4 regions of the Collimonas sp. NPDC087041 genome follow, and region 1 is predicted to be linked to each of the others. Evidence: predicted binding sites of a transcription regulator. Region 1 holds the regulator's gene; each other region holds the start of a gene.

Evidence for each region. Region 1 encodes sigma-54, which starts transcription at its own class of promoters, with help from an activator protein. Its sites were predicted from a motif close to TGGCANGNAANCTGCTTT; they were not measured.
Region 2: ACIPF8_RS17775 (collagen-like triple helix repeat-containing protein) is a predicted target of sigma-54. The motif match lies at 1,724-1,741, and genes of this name have one in related genera.
Region 3: ACIPF8_RS16325 (CmpA/NrtA family ABC transporter substrate-binding protein) is a predicted target of sigma-54. The motif match lies at 3,232-3,249, and genes of this name have one in related genera.
Region 4: ACIPF8_RS02235 (collagen-like triple helix repeat-containing protein) is a predicted target of sigma-54. The motif match lies at 2,954-2,971, and genes of this name have one in related genera.

The regions. Positions count from the first base shown of each region.
Region 1 covers NZ_JBIUZX010000002.1:240,425-248,056, forward strand. Annotated here, with positions in the region: gene ACIPF8_RS04180 (SIS domain-containing protein) at 1-354, shown strand, start outside; gene ACIPF8_RS04185 (KdsC family phosphatase) at 354-956, shown strand; gene lptC (LPS export ABC transporter periplasmic protein LptC) at 953-1,546, shown strand; gene lptA (lipopolysaccharide transport periplasmic protein LptA) at 1,600-2,142, shown strand; gene lptB (LPS export ABC transporter ATP-binding protein) at 2,139-2,906, shown strand; gene ACIPF8_RS04205 (RNA polymerase factor sigma-54) at 3,086-4,567, shown strand; gene hpf (ribosome hibernation-promoting factor, HPF/YfiA family) at 4,723-5,073, shown strand; gene ACIPF8_RS04215 (DUF4197 domain-containing protein) at 5,243-5,932, opposite strand; gene ACIPF8_RS04220 (deoxyguanosinetriphosphate triphosphohydrolase) at 6,017-7,168, opposite strand; gene aroKB (bifunctional shikimate kinase/3-dehydroquinate synthase AroKB) at 7,165-7,632, opposite strand, start outside.
Region 2 covers NZ_JBIUZX010000010.1:55,728-63,359, forward strand. Annotated here, with positions in the region: gene ACIPF8_RS17775 (collagen-like triple helix repeat-containing protein) at 240-1,673, opposite strand; gene ACIPF8_RS17780 (5'-nucleotidase) at 2,043-2,960, shown strand; gene ACIPF8_RS17785 (3-(methylthio)propionyl-CoA ligase) at 2,979-4,631, opposite strand; gene ACIPF8_RS17790 (NADP-dependent malic enzyme) at 4,836-7,148, opposite strand; gene ACIPF8_RS17795 (rubredoxin) at 7,397-7,504, shown strand; gene ACIPF8_RS17800 (FAD-dependent oxidoreductase) at 7,632-7,632, shown strand, end outside.
Region 3 covers NZ_JBIUZX010000008.1:206,323-213,954, reverse strand. Annotated here, with positions in the region: gene ACIPF8_RS16350 (amino acid ABC transporter ATP-binding protein) at 1-282, shown strand, start outside; gene ACIPF8_RS16345 (hypothetical protein) at 276-458, opposite strand; gene ACIPF8_RS16340 (AAA family ATPase) at 448-1,197, shown strand; gene pyrC (dihydroorotase) at 1,190-2,224, shown strand; gene ACIPF8_RS16330 (ANTAR domain-containing response regulator) at 2,488-3,108, shown strand; gene ACIPF8_RS16325 (CmpA/NrtA family ABC transporter substrate-binding protein) at 3,393-4,676, shown strand; gene ntrB (nitrate ABC transporter permease) at 4,882-5,643, shown strand; gene ACIPF8_RS16315 (ABC transporter ATP-binding protein) at 5,660-6,472, shown strand; gene ACIPF8_RS16310 (DUF3025 domain-containing protein) at 6,558-7,403, shown strand; gene coq7 (2-polyprenyl-3-methyl-6-methoxy-1,4-benzoquinone monooxygenase) at 7,467-7,632, shown strand, end outside.
Region 4 covers NZ_JBIUZX010000001.1:478,984-486,615, reverse strand. Annotated here, with positions in the region: gene ACIPF8_RS02245 (diguanylate cyclase) at 1-612, shown strand, start outside; gene ACIPF8_RS02240 (hypothetical protein) at 626-820, opposite strand; gene ACIPF8_RS02235 (collagen-like triple helix repeat-containing protein) at 1,059-2,903, opposite strand; gene ACIPF8_RS02230 (peptidoglycan DD-metalloendopeptidase family protein) at 3,520-4,233, shown strand; gene ACIPF8_RS02225 (DUF3443 domain-containing protein) at 4,304-5,536, opposite strand; gene ACIPF8_RS02220 (DUF2844 domain-containing protein) at 5,549-6,025, opposite strand; gene ACIPF8_RS02215 (TAXI family TRAP transporter solute-binding subunit) at 6,188-7,540, opposite strand; gene ACIPF8_RS02210 (DUF3820 family protein) at 7,602-7,632, opposite strand, start outside.

The DNA of each region.
Region 1 (7,632 bases):
GGCGAAGCGATTCCAGCGGTGACGGCGGATGTACCGCTGTCGAACGCGTTGCTGGAAATCACCCGCAAGGGAATCGCCATGACCGCCGTGGTCGACGACAAATTCCACGTCATCGGCGTGTTTACCGATGGCGACTTGCGCCGCTTGATCGAACAGGTCCAGGATTTCACCAAATTGACGATCGCCGATGTGATGCATGCCAATCCGCGCACGATCAGCGCCGATCAACTGGCGGTCGACGCGGTGCACATGATGGAGCAATTCCGCATCAATCAGCTGCTGGTGACGGACACCGACGGCACGCTGGTCGGCGCATTGCATATCCACGACCTGACCCGCGCCAAGGTTATCTGATGGCAGCCGGCATTCCGTACAACAACGTGTCAGTTAATCCGGCCCTGCCCGAGGCGGAACTGATGGCACGCGCCGCGCGCGTGCGCCTGATGATTTTCGACGTCGACGGCATCCTGACCGACGGCGGCTTGCTGTACGGCGCCGACGGCGAGCAACTGAAGCGTTTCAACGTGCTGGACGGCCACGGCATCAAGCAGTTGCAGCAAAGCGGTGTCGCCACCGCAATCATCAGCGCGCGCAAATCGGCAATCGTCAGCCGCCGCGCTGCCGATCTTGGCATCGCCCATGTCCAGCAAGGCGTGCATGACAAACACTCGGCATTCATCCAATTGCTGACGCAACTGCAGCTCGACGCCGATGCCTGCGGCTTCATCGGCGACGATGTGATCGACCTGCCGATCCTGTCGCAGGTCGGCTTTGCAGTGAGCGTGCCCAACGGCCATCGCGAAGTCAGGGCGCGCGTCCACTACGTCACTCAAACCGCCGGTGGCCAAGGCGCAGCGCGTGAAGTGTGCGATCTCATCATGCAGGCGCAAGACACCTATGAAGCGGCGCTGGCGGCTTATCTGCGCCCCACTCCACAAGGCTCGGCCCCGGCATGAAAAATCTCCGCTCCACTTACCGCTTCCGCTTCATGCTGCTGCTGGTTCTGTTCGTGATACTGGCGCTGGGCAGTTTCTGGCTGGTGCAGGTGATGCACAGGGATACCGATGAACTGCTGCCCAAGCCAACGCGCGTGGAGCCGGATTATTACGTGGAGACGTTCAACTACGTGCAGATGTCTCCCACCGGGCAGCCGCGCTACAACATCTCCGGCGACCTGCTGACGCACAATCCGGTCGACGATTCATTCGACATCCAGAAACCAATCGTGCACAGCCTGGATAAGGAAAAGCCGCCGATGAACCTGCGCGCCGACCGCGGCAAGGTTGAAGACGACAACAGCAAGGTTCACCTGTATGGCGATGTCAACGCCGATCGCCCGAAGACGGCGATGGCCGACAATTTCCACTTGAAATCGGAATACCTGTTGTTGCTGCCGGACGACGATGTCATGCAAACCGATCTGCCGGCAGAAATCACGCTGGGGCAATCGAAACTGAACGGCACCGGCATGTATTTTAATAATTCCACGCGCGTGCTGAAAATGTTCAGCAAGGTGCACGGCGTCTTTCCGCCAAAGCCGCATTAAGCGCAAGCCACACAATTTATGTATGCGGTTCCATCCTTTACCCAGGATTTTTCATGAAACGACTATTTTTGCTTTCTCTGTTGCTGCTTAGCGCCGTGGGCATTGCCCATGCGGAAAAAGCCGACTCCGACAAACCGACGCTGATCGACTCCGACCAGCTCACGTATGACGATGTCAAGCAGGTCAACGTCGCCACCGGCAACGTGGTGCTGACGCGCGGCACGCTGCTGATGAAGGCTGACCGCGTCGTGGTGACCACCGATCCGGCCGGCTACCAGTACGCCGTCTTGTACGCTGATCCAGGCAAGCTCGCCACGTTCAAGCAAAAACGCGACGGTGGCCCGGACCTGTGGATCGACGGCCATGCCGAACGCATCGAATACGATGGCAAGACTGAAGTCACCAAGCTGTTTTCGAAAGCGCAGATGCGCCGCCTGCAGGGCGACAAGCCGACCGATGAAGTCAACGGCGAATTCATCTCCTACGACAGCCGCACCGAATTCTATTCGGTCAACAATACCGTCAATGGCAATAGCCAACCGGGCGCCGGCCGCATCCGCGCGGTGATCCAGCCACGTCCGAAGGTTGCCCAATGAGCGCCACGCCCGGGACACCTGGGACCCCTAGCAACCTGATCGTTAAAGGTCTGCAGAAGAGCTACGGTGCGCGTCAGGTCGTGCATGACGTTTCACTCAACGTCCAGTGCGGCGAAGTGGTCGGTTTGCTGGGGCCGAACGGCGCCGGCAAAACCACGTCGTTCTACATGATCGTCGGCCTGGTGCCATCGGATGGCGGCGAGATCGATCTCGACGGCGTCGACATTTCGCGCCTGCCGATCCATCGCCGCGCCGTGCTTGGTTTGTCCTACCTGCCGCAGGAAGCATCGGTGTTCCGCAAGCTGACGGTGGAAGACAATATCCGCGCTGTGCTGGAGCTGCAGCAGCCTAACGGCAAGCCGCTCACCAAGGCAGAAATCGACGAACAGTTGCAGAAGCTGTTGCATGAATTGCAGATTGAAAAACTGCGCGAGAGCCAGGCGCTATCGCTCTCCGGCGGTGAACGCCGGCGTGTTGAGATCGCCCGGGCGCTGGCGACCAATCCCCGCTTCGTGCTGCTGGATGAACCATTCGCCGGGATCGATCCGATCGCCGTCATCGAAATCCAGCGCATCGTACGCTTCCTGAAAGAGCGCGGCATCGGCGTACTGATCACCGACCACAATGTGCGTGAAACGCTGGGCATTTGCGACCGCGCCTATATCATCAACCAGGGCAGCGTATTGGCCAGCGGCAGTCCGGACGACATCATTGCCGACGAATCGGTACGACGCGTATATCTGGGCGAGCATTTCCGCATGTAGACACGCCGGTTGCAGCGTAATCGTGCCGCGCTAAGGCATAGCTTGAATTCTGCTTGTTATTTTCTGAATAAATTATCCGTTGTCCAATGCGCCGTGGACAGATTGACGTGCTGTGCTGTTGCAGCCGTCAAGTTCAGTCCCGCAGTTAAGAATAGAAGTGAATTGTCCGCACGAGAGCCATGAAACAATCACTCCAGCTACGCACCTCGCAGCATCTTGCGCTGACGCCTCAATTGCAGCAGTCGATCCGGCTATTGCAATTGTCCACGCTCGAACTGCATCAGGAGCTGGAACAAATACTCTCCGACAATCCACTGCTGGAACGGGTCGACGACCCGCTCGACAACTCCGTGCGTCTACTCGCCGACGGCGCCATCAGCGGCTCGACCTCGACCATGGATGCGCCGGTCGGCGACAGTGAAGTGAGCAGCTCACCGACTGAAGTCGAAGCCAGTTTCGATACCCCTGCGGCCAGCGACAACGCGCCCGAAAGCAGCGAGGGCGAATGGAGTTTCGACGATGTCGCCCGTAACGCCAAAACCCCGGACGATGAAGACGCAAGGCCACAGCTAGAAGCGCACGAATCGACTTTGCGCGAGCACCTGCAACAGCAGATGCGTGAAACCGTCCACGATCTGCGCGATCGGGCGCTGGTCGAACTGGTGATCGATGCGCTGGACGACAACGGCTACCTGGAAGAGTCGCTGGAGGAAATCCATGAGCGCCTGCCGGCCGAGCTGGAGATTGACGTCGAGGAACTATCGACGGCGCTGAGCATGGTGCAAAGCTTCGATCCGGCCGGCGTCGGCGCACGCAATGCGTCCGAATGCCTGACCTTGCAAATCAATCGCTTTGTCAAAGTGCCATTTGTCACGCGTCGCCTGGCATTGGCGATTGTGCAAGATCACCTGATGCTTTTTGCGCAACGCGATTTCAATAAGATTAAGAAAGCGCTTGAATGTGATGACGAGGACCTGCGCGAAGCGCAGACCGTCATCAAGCAATGCAATCCTCACCCCGGCGCGCCGTTCGCCGCCAACACCTCCGACTACGTAGTGCCGGACGTCATCGTCAGGCGCTCAAAGCAAGGCTGGCAGGTCATGTTGAACAATGACGTCATGCCTAGACTGCGCGTAAATGCTCTATATGCCAACATTTTGCGGCAAAGCAAAGGGGAAGGCGCACTGACTTCTCAGCTGCAGGAAGCCAAGTGGCTGATCAAGAATATGCGGCAGCGTTTCGACACTATCCTGCGAGTGGCGCAGGCAATTGTCGAGCGCCAGCGGAACTTCTTTTCACACGGCGCGGTCGCAATGAGGCCGCTTGTGTTGCGTGAAATAGCTGATACACTGGGTCTACACGAGAGCACTATTTCTCGTGTAACCACTCAGAAATACATGCTCACTCCCCACGGGATGTTTGAACTGAAGTATTTCTTCGGCAGCCATGTTGCTACTGAGGCAGGTGGAGAGGCTTCCTCAACAGCGATACGGGCACTCATTAAACAACTGATAGGAGCAGAAGATTCAAAAAATCCTTTCTCTGACAGCAAGATTGCCGACATGCTTGCGGAACAAGGTATGGTGGTCGCCCGCCGCACCGTCGCAAAATATCGCGAAGCACTAAAGATTCCGTCTGTTAATTTACGCAAGGCCTTGTAGTTTTTTGTGGTTTGATTGTAGAGCTTACCCTTGCTGTGTTCAGACAAAGCGGGTTTTACCGATTCTTGCCAGAGCAGTCCGCTCTTGATTGCTCGCCTAAAGATTCAACGCAACCTGTTCAGAACCGCCAGCAATATTCTTCATAGGAGCGCTGTATGAACTTCACCATCAGTGGGCATCACCTCGAATTAACCCCTGCCATTCGCGAATACGTACAAAGCAAGCTGGAACGTATCAAACGTCACTTCGACCAGGTCATCGATATCAGCGTGATTCTGACCGTCGACAAAATCACTGAAAAAGAAAAGCGCCAAAAAGCGGAAATCAATCTGCGCGTAAAAGGAAAGGACCTGCATGCTGAAAGCATCGCTCACGACCTGTATGCCGCCATTGATGCACTGATCGACAAGCTCGATCGCCAGGTGATCAAATACAAGGACAAGATGCAGGATCATCAGCATGATTCCATCAAGCATGTCCCGGAAGACCTACCCGCCGCGACCTGAACCGGCCGTCAATCGAACTCCGGCGTACGAGCTCAGTAGCTCGCGCCAATGAATGAACAAGGGCGCAGTCAATGCGCCCTTAGTTATTTTTACGGGCGACACTGCAGCCCGAATTACTTGCCTGCCGATGATCGCGCCGCCGTGCGGCACGGCCCCGCAAAAGCAGCGATTATTTCAACGCACCGAATACCTTGCCGATGATCGCGCTGCCGGCGCCGACCGGATCCTGGCGAATCGCTTTCTCTTCTTCACCGATGATGGTGTACAAGCCATCCAGCGCGCGCTGGGTCACATAACCTTCCACCGTGCTTTGCTGGGCCGGCACCATGCCGGTCTTGCCGACTTGTCCCATGATCGCGTTATATTGCGCCGACAGGCCGTTACGATCGGTCACGCCTTTGACGATAGGCAGGAATTTCTGGCCCAATTCGGCCGAGGTTTTCTGCTTGAAAAAATCGGTCACGGAAGTATCGCCGCCTGTCAGGATGTTTTTTGCATCCGTCACCGACATCGATTTGACCGCATTCATCAACAGCGGCTTGGCCAGCGGCACAGCCGATTCTGCAGCGTGATTCATCGACACCACCAGATCATCCAGCTGCTGGCCCTTGCCAGTCATTTTCAGTATTGGCTGCGCCTTCTCAAGTATACCCGGCAAGCCGATTTTCACTTTGTCGTTATTCAGGAAGCCGTTTGTCACGCCCAGCTTGGAGACGGCAACGTCCGCTCCTTTTTGCAACGCGGCTTTCAGGCCGCTGCTGGCGTCCTGGTTGCTCAGGTCGCTCAACGATAGAGCCAGCGCGGCAGTTGCCGACAAGGCCAGAGTCAATGTCACTGCTGTTTGGTATACGCGACGCATAATTGATCCTTGATAAAGTTAAGTAGATAACAACCAAGTCTAACCCAAGCTGCTGCGATGATGCGTTTGGCTTCAGTGCAACCTTTACAGATGCCCTTCGTCCACCAGAAACAGGCGCCTATGTTCACGTATCGCATAGCGATCGGTCATGCCGGCGATGTAGTCGGCAACCTGGCGCGCCTGTTGCTGCGGACTGTGCTGGCCATCGGCCGGCAATTGATAGTCCGGCGGCAGTAATGCGGGTTCATCGGTAAAACATTCATACAATTCCACCACGATGCGGCGCGCCTTGCTGGTCATCCGATTGACCAGATAGTGCCGATACAGGTTTTCGCGCAAGAAGCGCTTGAGAACGGCAGCCTGCTGCGCCATGCCGTCGGAAAATGCGATCAGCGGCGGCGCATTGCGCACATCGTCCAGCGTCTGCACCTTCGCGTCCTGGATTCGCTCCTGCGATGTCTGGATCAGGTCGGTGATCAACGCATTGATCATGCGCCGCACCGTTTCATTGATCGCACGCCGCCCCGTCAATCCAGGAAAAATCCGCTCTACTTCGCGGCTGTGCAACGCGTAGAAATCGATCTGGTTCATCTGCTCCAGTGTCAATAAACCCGAGCGCAAGCCGTCGTCGACATCATGATTGTTGTAAGCGATCTCATCGGCCAGGTTGGCCACTTGCGCTTCCAGCGCCGGCTGCTTGCGGTCGATGAAACGCTGACCTATATCGCCGAGCTTGCGGGCATTCGCCAGCGAGCAATGCTTGAGGATGCCCTCGCGGGTTTCAAACATCAGATTCAAGCCGTCAAACGCGCCGTAGCGCTGTTCCAGCTGATCCACCACGCGCAGGCTTTGCAGGTTGTGCTCGAAGCCGCCATGCGGCTCCATGCAGGCATTCAGCGCATCCTGGCCGGCATGGCCAAACGGCGTGTGACCGAGATCGTGGGCCAGCGAAATCGCTTCCACCAGGTCTTCATTCAGTTGCAGGTTACGCGCAATCGAGCGCGCAATCTGGGCTACTTCAATACTGTGGGTCAGGCGCGTGCGGAACAGGTCGCCTTCATGATTGACGAACACCTGGGTCTTGTACTCCAACCGGCGGAAAGCGGTGGAATGGACGATGCGATCGCGGTCGCGCTGGAACTCGGTGCGGGCGCTGGGAGGCGCTTCGTCAAACAAGCGTCCTCGCGACTGCGCAGAATGTGCGGCATACGTGGCGAGAGACGCTTCCGGGTTCATCGCGGCATGTCTCCCGAAGCCAGTTGCTGGATGGTCGCCAGCAGCGCATCCTGCGGCGCAGCGCTGATCAGAGAGCCGCCCAGGGGTTTCATCAGGATGAACCTGATCTGCCCGTCTTCGTTCTTCTTATCGACCTGCATCAACTCCAGCCAGCGCTGCACGCCAAGATTCGGCGCCTCGGTCGGCAAACCGGCGGCGCGCACCAGCGCGCACAGGCGTTCCTTGTCGACTGCAGTGATGTGGCCCAGACGATGCGACAGATCGGCGGCCATGACCATGCCGCAACCGACCGCTTCGCCATGCAGCCACTTGCCGTAACCCAGGCCGGACTCGATCGCGTGGCCAAAGGTATGGCCGAAATTCAGGATCGCGCGCAAACCGCCTTCGCGCTCATCCTGCCGCACCACGTCGGCTTTCAGTTCGCATGAGCGACGGATCGCATACGCCAGAGCTGCGTTATCACG
Region 2 (7,632 bases), on a different contig from region 1:
CGGCCACTGGATACGCCAACTCGATTTGAATAATTGCATGCGGCTACGGCTCTCTTTTGTTATCGGCGATACGCCCTGGGGGACCATAAGTCGCTATTAAATTACGGCAATAATTAACTTAATGCAACTATATTATTGTGCGTCATGTTGTCATTCCGCCTCTGTGCAATTCAGCTGAGTTCTGACAAATAAAAAAGCCTTGGCAAACGCCAAGGCTTTTCATCCCACCCTGCCAACAATTATTTTTTGGTCAGGCCACCCAGCAAGCCGGTAAGCAATCCACCCGCTTGCCCGGTCCCGGTGGCGCCAGCGCCTGACGTAACGGTGCTGGTCAAGCCGGCCACCAGATTGGTCACTGGAGCCAGCGGATTGCTGCCGCCAGCAGTGCCACCGCCGACTGCACCAGTCACGCTACCCAACAAGCCGGTTACCGGGGCCAAAGGACCGCTGCCGCCCGCTCCGCTAACGCCGCCGGTCAGGCCGCTCAGCAATCCGGTCACAGGAGCCAATGGGTTGCTACCGCCAGCCACACCGCCACTCAAACCGCTCAGCAGGCTAGTCACAGGAGCCAGTGGGCCACTGCCGCCTGCGCCGCCGACTGCACCTGTCAAACCGCCCAGCAAGCCGGTTACCGGAGCCAGCGCACCGCTACCGGCCGCTCCGCTCAAGCTGCCAGTCAAGCCGTTGACGACACCAACCACCGGCGCCAATGGGCCGGCAAGTGCGCCAACCAACGTGTTGTCGAGAGGCTGCAGCAAGCCGCCAGTCTTGTTGCCGAGCAGAGGCTGACCGGTGCCTGTCACGCCGTTGACTGCAAGGTCACCCACCAGCTTGCCGCCGTTATTCACTACCGGGCCGAGATTGCTGACGACCGGTACGCCGGAATTAGTCAGGCCATTGCCAACATTGGCAACCGTGCCACCGACTACGCCGAGCAGCAGATTGGCCGGTTGATTCAGCGCGGTAGCATTGCCAACTGTCTGCAACAAAGTTCCGGCCGTATTGGTCAACGGCACGATCGCAGTGCTCACAGTTTGCGTAAGTTGCTGTACTGGGCCGGTGGTCAGTGCGCCTGTGACGATCGGCGCCACTGTGCCGGAGACCGTGCCACCCAGCGTGCTGACCAAACCGCCGACAGGTGCCGTCACAGGAGCCAGGGCGCTGAGCGGGCCACTACTGCCCAGGCCGGTGACAGTCTGGCCGAGGCTTTGCACTGTGGCGCCAGTCTGAGCCACCACACCGCCGACGCTTCCGACTGTAATGCCGACCGGGTTCTGCGCAGTACCGAGTTGACCCAGGCCGTCGGTCAAGCCGCCGCCCAGTGTCGTGACGATACCGCTGGCGTTATTCACGACTCCGGTCAGGCCGGCTTTGGTTTCAGGATTCAACAGCGGCAGCTGGCTGATGACTGTGCTGCCAATGCCGTTTACTGCGGTGCCGACGCTGGTGACGGTTGTACCAACATTGCTGATCAGGTTGCTCGATGAAGCAGTAGGCGTGGTCGGCGTAGTTGGAGTGGTAGGCGTGGTTGGTGTCGTGCCAGGACCTGTACCGGTTGAAGTACCGCCGGTGCCGGTGTTGCCGACCAGGTCGCCACTGCTGCCGCAGCCGGCGAGCAAAGCCGTCAGCAACATGGATGCTGCAAAGATTCCGCTTTTCTTCGATGCTTTCATGATCTATCTCCCTTTTTGATGAATCGGATAACCGCTATGCCTACTGTCATTTCGCAAAGAGCGTGCCAGGCAAAAATGCCTCCGAAACGGCCTTTTTTCAGACCTCATGGGACTTGGGAAATATTGAGGAAAATCGTTAAAAATCAATGACTAACAAACGAAATCGAAAATCTGCGAAAACTAAATGGATGGCTGTCATACCCACCCGTGACACGTAACATGTAACGTAACGCGCGGAACAAACTGCCATCAAAACCCCATAGAAAATTATCAAAAATATATTCATTCAAAACTCTTCAACTTGCCCAGCGCAGACCGGGCAAGCGCCTATAATGAGCGCTCCCATCATTGACCTAAAGACCACAACCCATGCCCCAGTCCCTAGATAATTTGCTGGTAGTCGGCATATCGTCGCGCGCGCTGTTCGATCTGGAAGCCGAAGAGGCGATCTTTCGTGCGCAGGGGCTGGATGAGTATCGCCGTCATCAACTGATCAATGAAAACGAGATCCTCAAACCCGGCGCCGGTTTCGCGCTGGTAAGGGCCTTGTTGAAACTGAATCGCCTGACGCCAGGTCAGCGCTTTGTCGAAGTAGTCATCATGTCGCGCAATTCCAGCGAAACCTCGATGCGCATCTTCAATTCGATCAAGCACTACGATCTCGACATCACGCGTGCTGTGCTCTCCGGCGGCGCGCCGCTGGCGCCGTATCTGCAGGCATTCAACGTCAGCCTGTTCCTGTCGTTGCACGAAGATGACGTGCAGGCGGCCGTGAACGCCGGCGCGGCGGCGGCTTTGCTGTATCAGAAACCGGATAATGTGATGGAGGAACTGGATCAGATCCGCATCGCCTTCGACGGCGATGCAGTGATTTTTTCGGATGAATCGGAACGGATCTACCAGACTGAAGGCATTGAAGCCTTTGAAAAACACGAACGCGAAAACGCCATGCTGCCGTTGCCGCAAGGTCCGTTCGCCCATCTGCTGATTGCCCTGTCGTACATCCAGAACAATTTCAAGAATCCCGATGGCCGCGCTGCGCCGATCCGCACAGCGCTGGTCACGGCGCGTTCGTCGCCGGCCCACGAACGGGTGATCCGCACCTTGCGCGCCTGGAACGTCACCATCGACGAAACCTTCTTCATGGGCGGCGTCACCAAATCGGATGTACTTGCCGCCTTCAAGCCACACATGTTTTTCGACGACCAGCCCGGCCATTGCGACCGCGCCGCCAGCCGCGTGCAAACCGGCCGCGTACCGATCAAACAGCTGGACGAACCGGCATAGAACAATCGTGCCACTGCCTCAGGCGGTCGGCAAGGTGTAGCCCTTGAACTGTTCGCGCAACTTGTTCTTCAACAGCTTGCCGGTGGCGCCGATCGGCAATGCATCGACGAACGCAACGTCGTCCGGGGTCCACCATTTGGCGATCTTGCCTTCGAAAAATTTCAGCAGCTCAGCGGCACTCACCTCCACTCCTGGCTTCCTGACCACTACCAGCAACGGCCGTTCATCCCACTTCGGATGAAAGATGCCGATGCAAGCGGCCATCTGCACCGCCGGGTGTCCCATCACGATATTTTCCAGATCGATGCTGCTGATCCACTCGCCGCCCGACTTGATCACATCCTTGCTGCGATCGGTAATCTGCATGTAGCCATCGGCATCGATGGTAGCGACGTCGCCGGTCGGGAACCAGCCGTCGCGCAGCACCTGGCCGCCTTCATTCTTGAAGTAGGCGTCGACCACCCACGGCCCCTTGACCAACAGATTGCCATAGGTGACGCCATCCCAGGGCAGTTCGACGCCGGCGTCGTCGACAATTTTCATGTCGACGCCGAAAATAACGTGCCCCTGTTTTTGCAACAGTAATTCCTGCTGCTCCAACGGCAAGCTCAAGTGCTTGGTTTGCAGGGTGCCGGTGGTGCCAAGCGGCGACATCTCGGTCATGCCCCAGGCGTGCACCACCTCGACGCCATAGCGATGCCGCAGGGTGTTCATCATCGCCGGCGGACACGCCGAGCCGCCGATGATGGTGCGCTTGAAACTGGAAAAGCGGAGATTGTTTTGCGCCATGTAGGTCAGCAGGCCGAGCCAGACGGTCGGCACACCGGCCGATACCGTGACCTGTTCCTGTTCGAACAATTCATACAGCGATTTGCCATCCAGGCCCGGCCCTGGAAACACCATCTTGGCGCCGGTCAGCGGCACTGCATACGGCAAGCCCCAAGCATTGACATGGAACATTGGCACCACCGGTAGCACCGCATCGCGGCCGGAGACGTTCATGCTGTCCGGCATGGTTGACGCATACGAATGCAACAGCGTCGAACGATGCGAATACAGCGCTCCTTTGGGGTTGCCGGTGGTGCCCGAGGTGTAGCACAGGCTGGAGGCGGAATTCTCGTCGAACAAGGGCCACGCGTAATCATCGGAACTGGTGGCCAGCAGCTCTTCGTAGCACAACAGATTGGGCAGCTTGCTGTCCGGTGGCATGTGCTCACGGTCGCACATGGCGATGTAACCCTTGATGGTCTTGGCCAGCGGCGCCACCGCCTCGACCAACGGCAGGAAGCAGACATCGAACAGCAGGAATTGATCTTCGGCGTGGTTGGCGATGTAGCCGATCAGCTCCGGATGCAGGCGCGGATTGATGGTGTGCAGCACCGCACCGGAGCCGGAGACGGCATAGTAGGCTTCCATGTGGCGGTAGCCGTTCCAGGCCAGCGTCGCCACCCGCTCGCCCATGCCGACGCCCAGCGCGGCCAGTGCATTGGCCAGTTGCCGCGCGCGGCGATGGCAATCGCGGTAGGTGTAACGATGGATGTCGCCTTCAACCCGGCGCGAGACGATTTCATTGCTGCCGAAATGACGATCTGCGTGCTGGAGAATACTCGAAATCAGCAACGGTTGATCCATCATCTGGCCCATCAACGGACTCTTCGGATACTGTGACATCGCATCTCCTGTTGTAATGGATACGGTTTTTTAACCGCTTTCAGCCAACGTATTATTTTCCATTGCAATTTACACGCTTTATCGTTGCTATGGCCAGCCCTCCGTCAAAAACAAAAAAAAGGGCCCGGTTCCAACGACGATCATCTGTCGCTGAAACCGGGCCCTCCTTATTTGCTGCTTGCTGCGGGTACTTCGCGCTGAGACTTAGCGGGCCGAGATGGCGTCCACCACGCACAAGGCGGTCATGTTGACGATCCGGCGTACGGTGGCCGACGGTGTCAGGATATGGACCGGCTTGGCGCAACCCAGCAGGATAGGACCAACCGCGACGCCGTTGCCGCAAGTGTTCTTGAGCAGGTTGTAGGCGATATTGGCGGCGTCGATGTTTGGCATCACCAACAGGTTGGCATCACCCGTCAACGACGAATCCGGCATCAATTGACGGCGCAGCTCGATGTTGAGTGCAGTGTCGCCGTGCATTTCGCCGTCGACTTCCAGGTCCGGCGCCATTTCCTTGATGATCGCCAGCGCATTGCGCATTTTCACCGCCGAAGCACTGTTGCTGGAACCGTAGTTGGAGTGCGACAGCAGCGCAGCGCGCGGCTTGATGCCGAAACGCAGCATCTCTTCTGCAGCCAGGATCGTGATCTCCGCCAATTGTTCGGCAGTCGGCTCTTCGTTGACGTGCGTGTCAACCAGGACCAGTTGACGATCCGCCAGGATCAGCGCATTCATCGCGGCGTAGACATTGACGCCTTCGCGGCGACCAAGCACCTTGTCGATGTAGTTCAAATGCAGGCTGGTGGTGCCGTAGGTGCCGCAGATCATGCCGTCGGCATGGCCCTTGTGGATCGCCATCGAACCGATCAGCGTGTGACGGCGGCGCATTTCCAGCTTGGCGTACTGCTCGGTCACGCCCTGGCGTTTGGTCATGGCCAGGAATGTCTGCCAGTAATCGCGATAACGTTCGTCGAAATCCGGATTGATGACTTCAAAATCGACATCCGCTTTCAGGCGCAGGCCGAAACGTTCGATGCGTTGCTGCAGCACCGCCGGACGACCGACCAGGATCGGACGCGCCAGGTTTTCGTCGACCACAACTTGCACCGCGCGCAGGACGCGTTCTTCTTCGCCTTCGGCATAGACGATGCGCTTCTTCTCGGCCGGGGTCTTCTTGGCGATCTGGAACAAAGGCCGCATGAAGGTGCCGCTGCGGTAAACAAATTGCTGCAGCTTGTCGATGTAGGCTTCCATGTCCTTGATCGGACGGCTGGCAACGCCGGACGCCTCAGCGGCCTTGGCCACAGCGGGCGCGATCTTGATCATCAGACGTGGATCGAACGGCTTTGGAATGATGTATTCAGGACCGAACGACAGGTTGGTGATGCCGTAGGTGGTCGCCACGATATCGGACTGCTCGGCTTGCGCCAGTTCGGCAATCGCGTGCACCACGGCGATTTCCATTTCGCGGGTGATCGTGGTGGCGCCGCAATCGAGGGCGCCGCGGAAAATATATGGGAAGCACAACACGTTGTTGACCTGGTTCGGATAATCCGAACGGCCGGTCGCCATGACGGCGTCGTCGCGCACTGCCTTGACATCTTCCGGCAGGATTTCCGGCGTCGGGTTGGCCAGCGCCAGCACCAGCGGCCGCGCCGCCATCGCCTTGACCATGTCTTGCTTGAGCACGCCGCCGGCCGACAGGCCGAGGAAAATATCGGCGCCAGGAATCAGTTCGGCCAGGGTGCGGGCATCGGTCTCGCGCGCAAAGCGTGCCTTGTCCGGATCCATCAGTTCGACGCGGCCCTTGTAGACCACGCCGGCCAGGTCGGTGACGAAAATGTTTTCAATCGGGAAGCCGAGATCGACGATCAGATCCAGGCAGGCCAGCGCGGCAGCGCCAGCGCCGGATACCACCAGCTTGCAATTCTTGATGTCCTTGCCGACTACTTTGAGGCCGTTCAGGATCGCTGCGCCGACAATGATTGCGGTGCCGTGCTGGTCATCGTGAAAGACCGGGATCTTCATGCGGTCGCGCAGCTTGCGTTCGATCTCGAAGCACTCCGGCGCCTTGATGTCTTCCAGGTTGATGCCGCCGAAAGTCGGCTCCAGCGAGGCGATGATATCGCACAGCTTTTCCGGATCGTGTTCGTTGATTTCGATATCGAAGACATCGATGCCGGCGAACTTCTTGAACAGCACGCCCTTGCCTTCCATCACCGGCTTCGATGCCAGCGGCCCGATGTTGCCCAGGCCCAGCACGGCAGTGCCGTTGGTGATGACCGCGACCAGGTTGCCGCGTGCGGTGTAACGGAATGCGTTGGCCGGATCGGCCACGATTTCTTCGCAGGCGGCGGCTACGCCTGGAGAGTAAGCCAGCGCCAGATCGCGCTGATTTGTCAATAATTTGGTTGGCGTTACGCTGATTTTTCCGGGGGTCGGAAACTCGTGATATTCAAGCGCAGCTTGACGCAATTGTTGGCGGAGCTCTTCTTTTTTATCGATCATCGAATCCATATGCGTCTGTCCCCAGTGTAACAAGTGAAAGTCCTTGATTTTATCAGACTGGTTGCGCCCGATTATGTGAATTTCGCATGGTGAAGGGCGATTTCACATATTTTCTCATTTCAAAAAAACTATTAAATTTTAAAAAAAACAACAAAAAGACTATTGATGCAATAATGACAATCCATTCTCGGCAAACCTCAATAAAGCGAGATAACGCCTTGGCTGATTGATGACCAAGCGGCAGGCTGGCCGGACGCCTGTATCGCCGCCGACATCAACGGGACGACGTTCCTGCCGATTGGCAATGCCCAGCCTGCGGCGTGGCCAGGGCCGATTTTGAAATGCGTTCTAATAACGTGTTGTAAAATCTGCCGCCGCATCATGCTTGCAGCAGCGGCGCGACACGGGCCTATCCAATGTCGCGCGCCATACATCATTTGAAATAAGACTGAACAGCCTTATCATCACTGCCAATAATCTTCAGGACATCCCA
Region 3 (7,632 bases), on a different contig from region 1:
CGCGCGTTGTCGATGGACCCGATCGCCATGCTGTTCGATGAGCCGACCTCGGCGCTCGATCCGGAAATGATCAATGAAGTTCTGGACGTCATGGTTGGCCTGGCGCAAGAAGGCATGACCATGATGGTGGTGACGCATGAAATGGGCTTTGCCAAGAAGGTTGCCAATCGCGTGGTGTTCATGGACAAGGGCCTGGTAGTGGAAGATTGCACCAAGGAAGAGTTCTTTGGCGCACCGCGTTCCGACCGCGCCCGTGATTTCCTGGCCAAGATCATTCACTGATCAGCGCTTTTGCAGGACCAGAAGCCGCCGGGGGATATTCTCCCGGCGGCTTTTTTATTGACCGCAATTCGCATATCGGCCTCGTTGCGTGGGTACATCGGCCGCAATTCAGGCCAGTTGCCGCGGCTGCTGTAAAATGTCGCACAACAAACCTGCCGCAGCACGATGCTTTCCATTAAACCCTATCTCCGCAGCCTGAAGCTCAATCCCGACATGGCGATTGATTTCGATGCCTATCCGTTCAACATTCCGGCTGTGCGGGAGTTGGAACAGATCGATTTTCATCCTGAAGTCACGTTCCTGGTCGGTGAAAACGGTGCTGGAAAATCGACCTTGCTGGAAGCGATCGCGGTTGCATGGGGATTCAACGCCGAGGGCGGCACCAGGAATGCGAATTTCTCGACCGCGGAAGCGCATTCAGATCTGCATCGTTACCTAAGGACGGTGAAAAGCTTCAAGCGGCCCAGAACCGGCTATTTTTTGCGCGCCGAAAGCTTCTTCAATTTCGCCACCTATGAGGAAAACATGGAGGACGGCCAGCATCCGTCGTACGGCGACAAAGGGCTGCACCGGCAATCGCATGGCGAATCGTTCCTGGCGCTGCTGCAAAACAAATTCCGGTCCGATGGCTTCTACATGCTGGACGAGCCCGAAGCCGCGCTCTCGCCCAATCGCCAACTGACGGCGCTGGCGATCATTCATAAACTGGCGCAAAATCGCTGCCAGTTCATCATCGCCACGCATTCGCCGATTCTGCTGGCTTATCCGCACGCCAGGATCTATTTGCTGGACCAGGGCGGCTTGACGGAAACCCGCTACGAAGACACTGAACACTACACGACTACACGCCATTTCCTGAACAATCCGGCAGCCATGCTGGAACGACTTTTTGCAGAAGAGAACGAAGATGACTGATACCTTGACCATTACCCGTCCCGACGACTGGCACTTGCACCTGCGCGATGGCGTGGCCTTGGCCAGCGTGCTGCCGCATAGCGCGCGCCAGTTCGGCCGCGCCATCGTGATGCCGAACCTGAAGCCGCCGGTCACCACCACGGAGCAGGCCGCGGCCTATCGCGATCGCATCCTGGCAGTGTTGCCGCCCGAATTGAGTTTTGAACCGTTGATGACGCTGTACCTGACCAACAACACGCCGCCCGACGAAATCCGCCGCGCCAAGGACAGCGGCTTCGTGCATGCGGTCAAGCTGTATCCGGCCGGCGCCACCACCAATTCGGATGCCGGCGTGACCGATCTGAGCAAGTGCTACAAGACGCTGGAAGTAATGCAGGAACTCGGCATGCCGTTCCTGGTGCACGGCGAAGTGACTGACCCTGCCATCGACATTTTCGATCGCGAGGCAGTCTTCATTGATCGCGTAATGTTGCCATTGCGGCGCGATATGCCGGAACTGAAAGTGGTGTTCGAACACATCACCACCAAGGATGCAGCCCAGTACGTCGAGAGCGCGGAAGGCCCAGTTGCCGCCACCGTCACCGCGCATCACTTGCTGTACAACCGCAATGAAATTTTCAAGGGCGGGATTCGCCCGCATTACTACTGCCTGCCGGTGCTGAAGCGCGAAGAACACCGCCAGGCATTGGTGCGCGCGGTGACTTCCGGCAGCACGCGCTTCTTCCTCGGCACCGACTCGGCGCCACATCCGAAGGGCCTGAAGGAACACGCCTGCGGTTGTGCCGGTTGCTACACCGCGCTGCATGCGATGGAGCTGTATGCACAAGCCTTTGACCAGGCCGGCGCGCTGGACCAGCTGGAAGCCTTCGCCAGTTTCAACGGCCCGGCTTTCTACAATCTGCCGCGCAACCAGGGCAGCGTTACCTTGAAACGCCAGCCGTGGACGCTGCCTGCCGAACTGCCGCTGGGCGACGCCACGGTAGTGCCGTTGAATGGCGGCGAAACGATTGAATGGCAGATGGCATAACCGCATCTAACGTCGGATTTGATTCTCCCTGATCCCCGCGCACGCGGGGATTTACTTTGCTCCCCGCCTCTTAAAATGGATTCCCGCGTGCGCCGGCATGACGGAGCAGGAGCGGTTTGACCCTCTCTCAATTACACTTTTATCTACTATTCGCATCGACATGGTGCGATTTTTGCATGCCTGAATGACGGGATGGGCAATGGTGTGCCTCCAATCGGTCTAACCTCAGCTCATAGCCTTACTTCTGGACTCGGGTTTCAAGCATGCAAAGCCTCCGCATCGTTGTTGTCAATCCAGTCGCCATCGAGGGCGACGACGATCCTGCGTTCGAAGCGCAGGCGGCGCGTGGCAAGGCTTTGCGCATCGGTTTGCTGCAAGCCGGCTATGACATCGTCGCATCGCTGCCGGCCGACCTCTACCTGCCGGATCGGATTGCCCAGTTGCAACCGGACATGATCATTGTCGATGCCGAATCCGACGCTCGTGATGTATTGGAGCACGTGGTGGTGGCGACCCGCGACGCGCGCCGTCCAATTGTCCTGTTTACCGAAGACGACAAGACCTCCAGCATGGAAGCAGCCATGGCCGCTGGCGTCTCCGCCTATATCGTTGCGGGGTTGCAGGCGGCACGTATCAAGCCGGTGCTGGAAGTAGCGTTGGCGCGCTTCCGCCAGGAGCAGAAGCTGTTGACCGAGCTGTCCGACACCAAGCTGAAACTGGCCGAGCGCAAGGTTCTTGAGCGTGCCAAAGGCTTGCTGATGGAGCATCACAAGCTGAGCGAACAGGAGGCCTACCAAAGGCTGCGGCGGCTGGCGATGGACAAGAACCTCAAATTGTCCGAGGTGGCGCAACGGATCATCGACGCCGCCGATTTGCTGGGTTGATTCGACTCGCGCAGGTTCCGGTGCATCACGCCGGAATGCCCAAAGAAAGCGAGCATCTTTGGTGCAACGCACAAGGCGGGTGCAATTTCCGGGCGAAAAACCGTCGATCTGATACAAAAATCCTGGCATGTGGTTTGCATTGTTATTGGCAAGCGCCAGCGTTGGCGCCGCTGGAATCGGCTAACGGCGGTCTTTTCCACATAAGACAAAGGTGTCTTTCCGCATGACTTGGTCAGCGCGGGACGACGCCTTTTTTGTTGCCGAAAACAATGTGGAGCCATGCGATGGATTTGAAAAATGCACTGCCGCACGACGATACCCTTGATTCAGATGCGCCTGTCGACGGCAAGCGCCGTCAACTACTACAAACCGCAACCATCGCGGCAGGAGCCAGCATGTTGGGACTAACAAGCGCCGGGGCCTGGGCCGCCGGCTCGGACAAGCCGGAAAAGACCGAGGTCAAGATCGGCTTCATCCCGTTGACGGACTGTGCCTCGGTGGTGATGGCCTCGCTGCTTGGCTTCGATAAAAAATACGGTATCAAGATCGTCCTCAGCAAGGAAGCGTCGTGGGCAGGTGTGCGCGACAAACTGGGCAATGGCGAGCTGGACGCCGCGCATGTGCTGTCGGGTTTGATCTACGGCGTGCAAATGGGAATCGGCGGCCAGAAAAAAGACATGGCGATCCTGATGGGCCTGAACAACAACGGCCAAGCCATTACGCTCTCCAAAAAACTGGCGGACAAGGGCGCCATCGACGGCCCATCGCTGGCCAAGCTGATGGCCAGCGACAAGCGCGAATACACCTTTGCGCAAACCTTCCCGACCGGCACCCACGCCATGTGGCTGTACTACTGGCTGGCCGCCAACGGCGTCAATCCGCTCAAGGACGCCAAGGTGATTACCGTGCCGCCGCCGCAGATGGTGGCGAATATGCGGGTCGGCAACATGGATGGCTTTTGCGTTGGCGAGCCGTGGGGGCATAGGGCGATTGTCGATGGCGTCGGCATCACGGCGATCACTACCCAGGAAATCTGGAAAGACCATCCGGAAAAGGTGCTCGGCACCACTGCCGAATTCGCCGCCAAGAATCCGAACACTTGCCGCGCCTTGATTGCCGCCGTGCTGGAAGCCGGGAAATGGATCGATGCCTCGCTCGCCAACAAGAACAAGATGGCCGAGGCGATTTCCGACAAGTCCTACGTCAACACCAGCAAGGATGTGATCGACCAGCGCATCATGGGGCGTTACCAGAACGGCTTGGGCAAGACCTGGGACGATCCGAACTACATGAAGTTCTACAACGACGGCCTGGTCAACTTTCCCTATCTGTCGGACGGCATGTGGTTCATGACGCAGCATCGGCGCTGGGGCTTGTTGAAGAGCGATCCGGATTATCTGGCGGTGGCCAAGTCAGTCAGCCAGATCGATCTGTACAAGGACGCCGCGGCCATGACCAAGACACCGGTGCCGAAAGATGTGCTGCGCAGCTCGAAGCTGATGGATGGCATCGTGTGGGATGGCAAGAATCCGCAAGCTTACGCCGCTTCATTCAAGATCCACGCGTAAGCGCGGCGAATCTGGAACGGCGATTTATCTGGGAGCCAATATGAGTGCAATCATGGACACAGCGGCAAATGCGAATCGCCAGGCAGCGCTGGCGCAGGGCGAGACAGTCGACACTTCTGCCGAGGCGCCAACTGAAACCGATGGTGTTGCGGTCCGGCGGTTGGCGAGAACAGGCAGTCGGCGCAGCACCATGCCGCCATGGCTGATGCAGATTGTCGCGCCGGTGCTGGGCTTGGCATTCCTGGTGCTGCTCTGGCAGATCATCGCCATGAGCAACAGCCAGTTTCCGACGCCGCTGCTGACTTTGCAGGAAGCGCTCAAATTGTTCGCCGATCCGTTCTACCGCAACAGTCCCAACGACCAGGGCATAGGCTGGAACATCCTGGCTTCGCTGCAGCGGGTCGGTATCGGCTTTGGCCTGGCGGCGCTGGTCGGGATTCCATTGGGTTTCATGATCGGTCGTTTCAAGTTCCTGTCGAGCATGTTCGGCCCGATCATCAGTTTGCTGAAGCCGGTGTCGCCGCTGGCGTGGCTGCCGATCGGCCTGCTGGTGTTCAAGTCTGCCAATCCGGCAGCGATCTGGGCGATCTTCATTTGTTCGATCTGGCCAATGATCATCAACACCGCAGTCGGCGTGCAACGGGTGCCGCAGGACTACATGAACGTGGCCCGCGTGCTGAATCTGTCGGAGTGGAAAATCATCAGCAAGATTCTGTTTCCATCGGTGCTGCCGTACATGCTGACCGGGGTGCGGCTGGCGATTGGTACTGCCTGGCTGGTGATCGTTGCTGCCGAAATGCTGACCGGTGGTGTCGGCATCGGCTTCTGGGTTTGGGATGAATGGAACAATCTTAATGTGCCGCACATCATCATTGCAATTGTCGTGATCGGCGTGGTCGGGTTGCTGCTGGAGCAATTGCTGGTGGCCTTGGCGAAAGCGTTCACCTATGAGCAGGTTGCAAGCTAATTTAGCGGGGGAAAATATGGAACTGCGCGACGCCAAATTCATTGATATCCACCAGGTTGAAATGGTGTTCAACACCCGCAAGGGGCAGTTCCATGCGCTGCGCGATATCAACCTGACGGTGCGCAAGGGCGAGTTTGTCACCTTGATCGGACACTCCGGCTGCGGCAAATCGACGCTGCTGAATCTGATTGCCGGTTTGCTGATGCCGAGCGACGGCGTATTGATTTGTGCCGGCCGCGAAATCGGCGGCCCGTCGCCGGAGCGGGCGGTGGTGTTTCAAAACCATTCGTTGCTGCCTTGGCTGACCTGCCACGAAAATATTTACCTGGGCGTGGAGCGGGTATTCGCCGCGACCGAAAGCAAGAGCGCATTGAAGGAGCGCACCCAGGCAGCGCTGGCGATGGTCGGACTGAGCGCGGCCGGACAAAAACGTCCGCAAGAGATTTCCGGCGGCATGAAGCAGCGGGTCGGCATTGCCCGCGCATTGGCGATGGAGCCCAAGGTGTTGCTGATGGATGAACCTTTCGGCGCACTGGATGCATTGACGCGCGCGCATTTGCAGGACGAGTTATTGAAGATCGTCGCCAAGACCGGATCGACGGTGGTGATGGTGACGCATGATGTCGACGAAGCGGTGCTGCTGTCGGACCGTATCGTCATGATGACCAACGGCCCGGCCGCCACCATCGGCGACATCGTCCAGGTACGCCTGGCGCGGCCGCGTGAACGGGTGGCGCTGGCGCAGGACGCGCTGTATGCCGAATACCGTACTTCGGTACTCGAATTCCTGTATCGCAAGCAAGCTCATCCGGCGACGCAGGCGGCTTGAGTTCGGGCCATCAGGAAAAATGCGCACGGCTTGTTCGGCGACGGCCTTTTGCCGGCGGACGCACGCGAGGTAAAATGCGCGGCAAATGCATACTCCCGACGTCCCTCATTTTCCAGAAGCTCCGGCGGCGTTTCTCGACGCCATCGATTGGCAGCAGCCTTGGCTGCAGCCGTTTCGCGCGCTGGGCCGGCAACTGACGGCAGGCGGCGATTGGCGGGGCGCCCTGAATGCGCTCGCACAGGAGCGCAATATCCGCAATTTCCAGGATTTGCCGATCCGCTTTGTCGAACAGGCCGAATTACCTGCTGCGACGGCCTACGAAGCGTTCATCGGCAATAGCGGCAAGGTGCCGACGCGCGACAACCTCCACGACTTTCTCAATGCCTTGATATGGCTGTCGTTTCCATCGACAAAAGCGCAATTGAATGCCTTGCAAGCGGCGGAATTGGCGAAGGCCGGGACACTATCCGGCAGCAGCCAGCCGCGCGGCGCGGCGCGCGATGCCGTGACGATTTTCGATGAAAACGCGGCGCTGCTGCTGGTGCGCGACAATGCCGCCGGCCAAGCGTTGATTACGGCCTTGCGCAACCACCAGTGGCAGCAGGCGTTTCTGGAGCAACGCCAGATGTTTGGCGTGGATGCCGAAGTCTGGCTGTTCGGCCACGCCTTGCTGGAAAAGCTGGTGCGGCCATACAAGGCGATTACCGCTCACACCCTGGTGATCAGCGCGCCGCAACATGTTTTTACCTTGGCGGAAGATGCCAGGCTTGCCTGGATCGACCGTCATGTCGCGGCCGACCTGGCGCAGCAAGGTGCGCCGGTCAGGCGCCTGACGCCACTGCCGGTGCTGGGCGTGCCGGGCTGGGCAAGCGTTCAAGACGGCGATTTTTATGCCGACACGGCGGTGTTCCGGCCGAAGCGCGGTGGTTGAGGTCCGTTAATCGGGCCTGGCCTGATAAAATCCGGACATCTACTTTCATAAACGATCCTGAGCATGCCATTCATAGACAAAGCCATCGCCGATTTCGACAACGCCCTGCGCGTGATCACCGGGCAAGCCTCGGCCTCGCGTCCGAATCCGGCATTGCAGGCTCCGGATGGCATCCTGGATGCCGCCGAGCAGCGCCATAGCGCGGGCCTGATGCGGGTCAACCATGTCG
Region 4 (7,632 bases), on a different contig from region 1:
CGGCTGATTCACCAAATCCGGTTGCGCTTGTTGGCGGAAGCCGATTTGTTGCAGGTCCAGGCTTCATTGAAAACGCTGAACCAGCACCTGGAGCAATTGGCACTGCAGGACAGCCTGACCGGACTAGCCAACCGGCGCCAGTTTGATAGCGCCTTGCGCGATGAATTCAGCCGTGCCATGCGCACCGAGAATCCGCTGGCGCTAGTCATGATCGATGTCGATTGCTTCAAGCAATATAACGACATCTATGGCCATCCGGCTGGCGACGAATGCCTGCGACAAATCAGTGAAGTCATCAAGGCCAGCAAGAACCGCCCCGGCGACCTGGCGACGCGTTACGGTGGTGAGGAATTGGCAGTCTTGCTACCGGATACCAACCTGGCCGGCGCCATCGCCGTGGCTGAGAAAATCCGGCTGGCGATATACAACCTGCATATCGAACATCCGCACGGCCCGGCCGGAGTGGTGACCATCAGCGCCGGCGTCGATGCCTTCGTGCCGGTCAGGGACGGCAATATCCCATTTGAATTGGTACAAGCGGCCGACAAAGCCTTGTATGCAGCAAAATCCGCCGGCCGCAATCGTGTCTGCTCCAATGCCGATTTGCATTAGGGCCTGTTAGCACTCATGCCCGCCCTCGCCGCCCCCGTTCATAGACCAGTGCGCCAACCGCGATCAAGCGGTACAGTTCCTGCTCGGTCAGCTTGTACGACAGCGCTGCAATCTCGCGTGCCAGCATCCCGATCAGTAAATCGTTTCCCGGTACCTGCGCCTGTGGGCTTGCGCATGCAATCAAATCGACTATTTGTTCCGCTCTCATGATCCCACCTCGGAAAGATTAACTGTAAGACCTCAGCCGGCGCCTCGCTGGAAACGTATTACCTTATTGTTATTGCCGTTTCCAGGAAGCTGGCCTTGAAGTAGGATTTGCCCCGGCGCCTCAGTGTGAGATGGTTTGTCGGTTCTCGATGGGGGCTGTCACCGCCAACCGGCCCAGCATCGAATCAGGAAGCGTCGCATGTGCAGCCGACACCTCCTTCCGAGTGGGCCGATCTACATCATTGTTTCTTGCCGCCGCCCAGCAAGCCGCCCAACAAATTGGTGACGGGCGCTAGCGGATTACTAGTTGTACCGGCTGTACCAGTTGTGCCTTTGCCGCCAGTCAGGCCAGCAACCAGGTTTGTCACCGGTGCCAGAGGATTGGCAGTCGAGCCAGTTGTGCCAGTTGTGCCACCGACGGCACCGGTCAAGCCGGCTACCAGGTTGGTAACAGGCGCCAATGGATTGCTACCCGATCCAGTGCCAGTTGCGCCACCGAGTCCGCCAGTCAGGCCGTTCAGCAAGCCGGTAACAGGGGCCAATGGACCACTGCCCGAACCGGTTGCACCGCCAAGTCCGCCAGTCAGACCGCTCAGCAAGCCGGTAACAGGAGCCAATGGGCCGCTGCCCGAACCAGCTGCACCGCCAAGTCCGCCAGTCAGGCCGCTCAGCAAGCCGGTAACAGGAGCCAATGGGCCACTGCCCGAACCAGCTGCACCGCCGAGTCCGCCGGTCAGACCGCTCAGCAAGCCGGTAACAGGAGCCAATGGGCCGCTGCCCGAACCAGCTGCACCGCCAAGTCCGCCAGTCAGGCCGCTCAGTAAGCCGGTAACCGGAGCCAGTGGGCCACTGCCGCCAGCCGCGCCGCCCAGTCCGCCAACCAACCCGGTCAGCACGTTATCGACAGGCTGCAGCAGGCCGCCGGTCTTGTTGCCCAGCAAAGGCTGGCCAGTGCCCACCAGGGCATTTGTGCCGAGGCCGGCCACTGTGGCGCCGACACCGTTGACTACCGGGCCCAGGCTGCTAACCACAGGTACATTGGCGCCAGTCAGCGCATTGCCCAGAGTATTGACGCCACCACCGACAGCAGCCAGCAAGCCGTTCACTGGCTGGTTCAAACCGGTCGCATTCCCGACTGTCTGTGTCAGCGTCGTCACGGTGCTGGTCAGCGGCACAATCGCCTGGCCCACGGTTTGCGTAATCTGTTGCACCGGGCCGGTCGACAACGCATTGGTCAGTGGCGCGCCCAGCGCGGAAACCGCACTGCCCACCTGCGTTACCAAACCACCTACCGGCGTGGTGACTGCCGCCAATGGTGCTAACGGTCCGCTGCCGAGTCCGGTCACCAGTTGTCCCGCGCCTTGCACCGTGTTGCCGACTTGCGTAACGACACCGCCGACACTGGAGACAGTGGTGCCAATTGCATTTGGATTGCTGCCGAGTTGGCCAAGGCCGTTAGTGACACCCGCGCCCAACGTGGTGACAATTCCGCTGGCGCCGTCGACCACTCCGGTCAAGCCGCTCTTGGATTGCGTCGACAACAACGGAACATTGTTAATGACCGTGCTGCCTATCGTTGCTACTGCGGTTCCTGTGGTGGTTACAGTGCTGCCGACATTGGAAAGGAAATTGGCCGATGCACCTGTTCCGCCGCCTGTTCCGCCGCCTGTTCCGCCGCCTGTTCCGCCACCTGTGCCGCCACCTGTGCCACCGCCAGTACCGCCACCTGTGCCGCCACCTGTGCCGCCGCCTGTGCCGCCACCTGTGCCACCACCTGTGCCACCACCTGTGCCACCACCTGTGCCACCACCTGTTCCACCACCTGTACCGCCACCTGTGCCGCCGCCTGTGCCACCACTGCCGCCACCGTCAGAACCGCCACTTGTGCCACCGCCCGAGCCACCACCATCTGATCCGCCGCCCGAGCCGCTGCCTGAACCGCTGCCGGCTCCTGTGCCGGCGGTAGTCCCGGATGTTGATCCGAGCGACTTCCCTAGGTCTCCGCCGCCACTGGCACAACCGGCCAGCAAGGCTGTTAACAAGATGGATGCTGCAACGACGCCACTTTTACGCGATGCTTTCATGATGTATCTCCCTTGGTGAAATTTAGAACCACACGTTCATGTGGTGCTATTTCGCAAAGAGCGTGCCAGTCGTAAAACAGCGAATTCAGGAAGTAAAAAACATCCTCCATCGGCGTCGAAAAATACAAATAACCCTTATTAATCAATGACTAAAGAGTTTTCAACAAAATCTTGAAGGCCTCCACTGCCAGCAGCATTTATGGCGATTGATACGTTACATGTAACGTAACGCCGGGCGCATCGACCACACAATAAATTATTAAAAATACATCAATCAGCAATTTAAAAGGAAACTTCAAATACGGCTTTCCTAACATTCGACCACGCGACGCAATGGGCGCACGGCAACACCATTTACCCCATAGTCAAAATTGAGATATCCTCGGGCATCTAGCAAGAACGGCAACACAATCGCTTGCTTGCAATGTTCTCGACGACGTACGCAACTAGTTGCCATCGGTAGAGTCAGAGGATGCGCCGTCGCCACAGGCAGGTCGGCAGGCGTCATTGAAATTGAATCAAAAGAGATCGATTAATCAGAGGAATGTCATTGTCGGTACAGAATCCCCGAGGGCTAGGCCCGCAAACACACAAGCAAACGAAATTTGCCGGCTACTTGCTGTCGCTTATCCTGACCCTTGCACTCGCAGCTTGCGGCACACCGTCCGGCTCTGGCAGCGGCGCATCGCCAACTCCCAGCGGCCCCGGCTATTACACGGTGCAAAAGGGCGACACCTTGTCCAGCATCGCCCGCAAATTCCGCCGCAGCAATAGCGAAATCATCGCCTGGAACAAACTGGCGGATCCGAATGACATCAAGGTGGATCAGGTGCTGCGGGTCGTTCCGCAAGGCACACGCAGCAGTGCGCCAAGTACGGCCAGCAGTGCCAAAAGCCCTGCCCGCAGCAACAGCGGCAATAGCAGCGCCGATAGCAGTGACAACGACACGGGAGCCGATGCCAAGGACGCCATCGACTGGGGCTGGCCGGCGAACGGAAAATCCAGCAATGGCGCCGGCCAGGGTAAAAAGGGCATCGATATTTTTGGGCAGCTCGGGCAGCCGGTGCTGGCTGCCGCCAGCGGCAAGGTGATGTATGCCGGCAGCGGCATACGCGGCTACGGCAATCTGGTGATCGTCAAACACAACAGCAACCTGCTGTCGGTCTATGCACACAACAAGACCATCACCGTCAAGGAAGGGCAAATGGTTAGCAAGGGCCAGCAAATCGCTGAAATGGGCAAATCCGACAGCAATGCCGTCAAGCTGTATTTCGAAATCCGCCGCCAGGGCAAGCCTGTCGACCCGACGCGCTACCTGCCCAGCCGCTGATCGCACAAAAGAAAATGCCCGGAGGCGCCTGATTGGGCGCTCCGGGCATTCCTGGAATCAGTTGCCTGACTCAATACGCTATATAAGGCCCTACCGTTCCCGCCGCCGTGACGCCTTCAATCGCGGTATACACCGAGCGCCCGAAGAAGAACGGCAATCCCCAGTCAAAATACGATGTGAAGGCCGGACCGCCGGCAAGGTTGTTGAACGCCGTGTTGTTTGGATTGGACTGGAACAAACTATCGGCATTGGCCACATTGAAATTCACCGTACCGCTGCGCCCGTTGATACCGGTATTGACGACGCTACGGCTCAATGTCGAAATCGGACAATAAAACCCTTGGCTGACACTGCAATTCGGAATCGTGCTGTCGGCGAAGAACAAGCCATTCGAGCCACTGTCGAAAAACGCCTGCACCACCGTGCCCTGATACAAGGCGCTCAGGTTGCCCGAACTATTCAGCGTGTAGATGCTGGCGCTGCCAAGGGCATTATTGGTTTGCGTACCAATCCCGAAAATCAGCGAACCGGTCACCCCGGCGGCGCCGTTGCTGCCTACCGACGGCAGTTGGATCACCGTGCCATTGTTATCCTGCGGGAAAACTGCGACCGGATTACCAACCTGTTTGGCGACACTCAGAGCCGCCGCCGTGCACGTGCCTCCGGGGCAGGTGTAGTACCAACCCGCCAGCGCTTGTGATGCGCAGGCACTGCCGCAATCCTGGGCAAAGGAACTGATTCCGAGCACCCCGTTGGCGCGGAATGCCGCCACGGTATTCTCCGCCACCAGGCCGCCCGAGCAACTACTCGGGACGTTGGGAAATGCGTTGTCGCCGATGATCTGGACCGATATCCCGCTGGCCACTTCACCTGCGACACGCAAATCCGCCTGTTTGACCGAGCCCCAGCTATAGCCATCGGCAAAGCGCGCGCACTCGGCGATTGCATTGCCACCGGCATCGGTGAGCGCCGGCAATGTAGCCGCTCCCGACAGCACCGACGAGATGATCCGCAAACCGCTGGAACCGGTGTCTACCAGGATGTGGTCGATGGTTTGGCATTGGGTGCTGCTGCCAGGCTGGCAGATGGTTACCGAGACATACGGAGAATTCACTGCGCCGACCGACTGGCCGGACGAAGTGTTGGGTCCACTATCAACCACGATCGACACAGAATTTTGCACAGTCGGGGGCACCACCGGCGGGGTAGTCGGCGTCGTACTGCCGCTGGAACCGCCACCGCCGCCGCAGGCAACTAACAACAGGCTGCTGAGCAGGCAAACAAGATACGTCAAAGGGCGCATGGTCATCTCCGGTCAGCGAATGTCATTAGGGGTCACGCCTTGCGGCAACAAGGCCGGCACGTAGGCGCTGCCGGCAAATGAACGCATATGGCCACCGGAACGCAATACCAACTGATCGGACTGGATCGCTACCGCCCGTCGCCCGGCATGGGGCACGCTAGCCGCGGCGACAAATTGCTCTGAGTAGCTACCCAGCAACTCCTGCAGATTCGGCATGCTAGGACCTTGCCAGCTCACCGCAAAGACAATGTTGTCAGCAGAAACGTATTCCTTGACCGTCGTGCCAGACGGCTCCAAGGTCTCACTGACCGAGTAACCATTGTAATTAGTGACGCGCGCAGCGGCTTTGGCGCGCACGCTGTCAGCTTGGGTGCTGCTGGCTTGAGGACTACTGGCTTGCGCGGCGCCGGGAGCGCCGCCGAGTGCGGCAAACGCCGGCAGCGACTGCGCCAGCAACATGGCGCACAGGCAGGAAACGGGAAATCTCATGACTCACCTCTGTTCGATTGACAATGACCTTGTGAAATCATAACCGATGCCGCAGGGCAATTTACAAAAGTTGTTTTAGAATCTTTCCATGCCATTCTCATCGATGATGTGCTAGCAATTTCAATCCGCAACCATGACAGCAAGCCCTCAGATTAAGACACTTCAGCTCCGGTTGACAAGGCGCGACCGCACGAAACCTATGTGCTCCCGCAACACATAAAACTGATCGGCAAAAGCCAGCGGCATTTTCATCCGGTTCACCGCTTCTTCGATATGGTCTAGCCGCTTGAGCAGATGTGCCTGTTCCTCCGGCGTATGGGTCACAGCGGCACGTTCCAGCGCGATCAGGGTGCCATACCAGCGATAGATGCGCGACTTGATGCGCCAGCCGTACAGTAGCGGCACTAGTTTGAAGCCTGGTATCAGCAGCAGGATGATCGGCAATACCACCACCAGGGTACGATCGACCAGGCTGGCCAGCCAGAATGGCAAGGTACGGTAGAAGAAGCCCTTACCGGATTTGTAATAGCGCGTGGCGTCGTCGCTGATGCGGAACTCGTGAGCCAGCGGCGCCGGGAATTCGCCGGCACGCTGCAGCACGTTGGCGCCGCCGTTGACTTCCTTGGCGGCATCGATCAGCAGGTCCGATAAGGCCGGATGCAGATCCTCACGCGCCACCAATTCGGCAGTCGGAGCAATCAAGCGCATGTCGCGATTTGGAATGTTCTTGCCGAAATCAAACACGCCCTTCGGTATCCGCAGCTCGTTCAGATAACTGAAGCGCCGCGCATAAGCGCTGGCCTGGGCGAAATCGAGCAAGCGCACGCCGGGCGTACGCAACAGCTTGCCCATGGTTGGCGGCGAAGCAGAATCGCCCATCAGGAAAGCCGCGTCAATCTTGCCGTCGGTCAGTGCCTGGGCGGCCTCATCGCCGCCCATGTCAAGCAGCTCGGTCTTGCCGCCCGGCTCAATGCCGTTTGCCTTCAGCAAGGTCAGCGCCAACACGCGCGAACCGCTGCCTTGCAGGCCAATGGCGACACGTTTTCCCTCCAGCTCAGACAAGCGATCGAGCGCTTTATGGCCGCGATAGAACACCGACACCGGCACATAAGCAACGCTGCCGAGTGACACGAGCTCATCAATCGGTATGTCCCCGGCCACCCCGCCCTGCACAAAGCCGACATCAACGCCGGATTTCGGATCGTTCAATTTGCGCAGGTTATCCAGTGATCCTTCCGATGTGACGATCTTCAGCGTGATGCCGTTGCTCGCCATGATCTTGCTGTATTTCTGCGCGGTGTTCCAAAAATTGCTGTGCTCCGGCCCGGTGGCGATGGTGATGGTCTTCGGCGGCGCCGGATGGATGAACCAGATTGCCAGCCAGACCGCGATGATCGCCAACAGCGCAATCGGCCCGAAGCTGATGGCCAGGTCGCGCCAGGAGATCGCAACGAAACGGGTCTTGATATTGATCGCAGACTGTTTCAGTTCAGCGGGATTGAGCGGAGTAGCCATGGGAGTTTGTCTGTCGTTGAAGAGTTTGGCGTGATTGCCGTGACACGATTCACACTCTGCTTCATTTCTGGCGCAAAGGGGCCAGCAGGTGC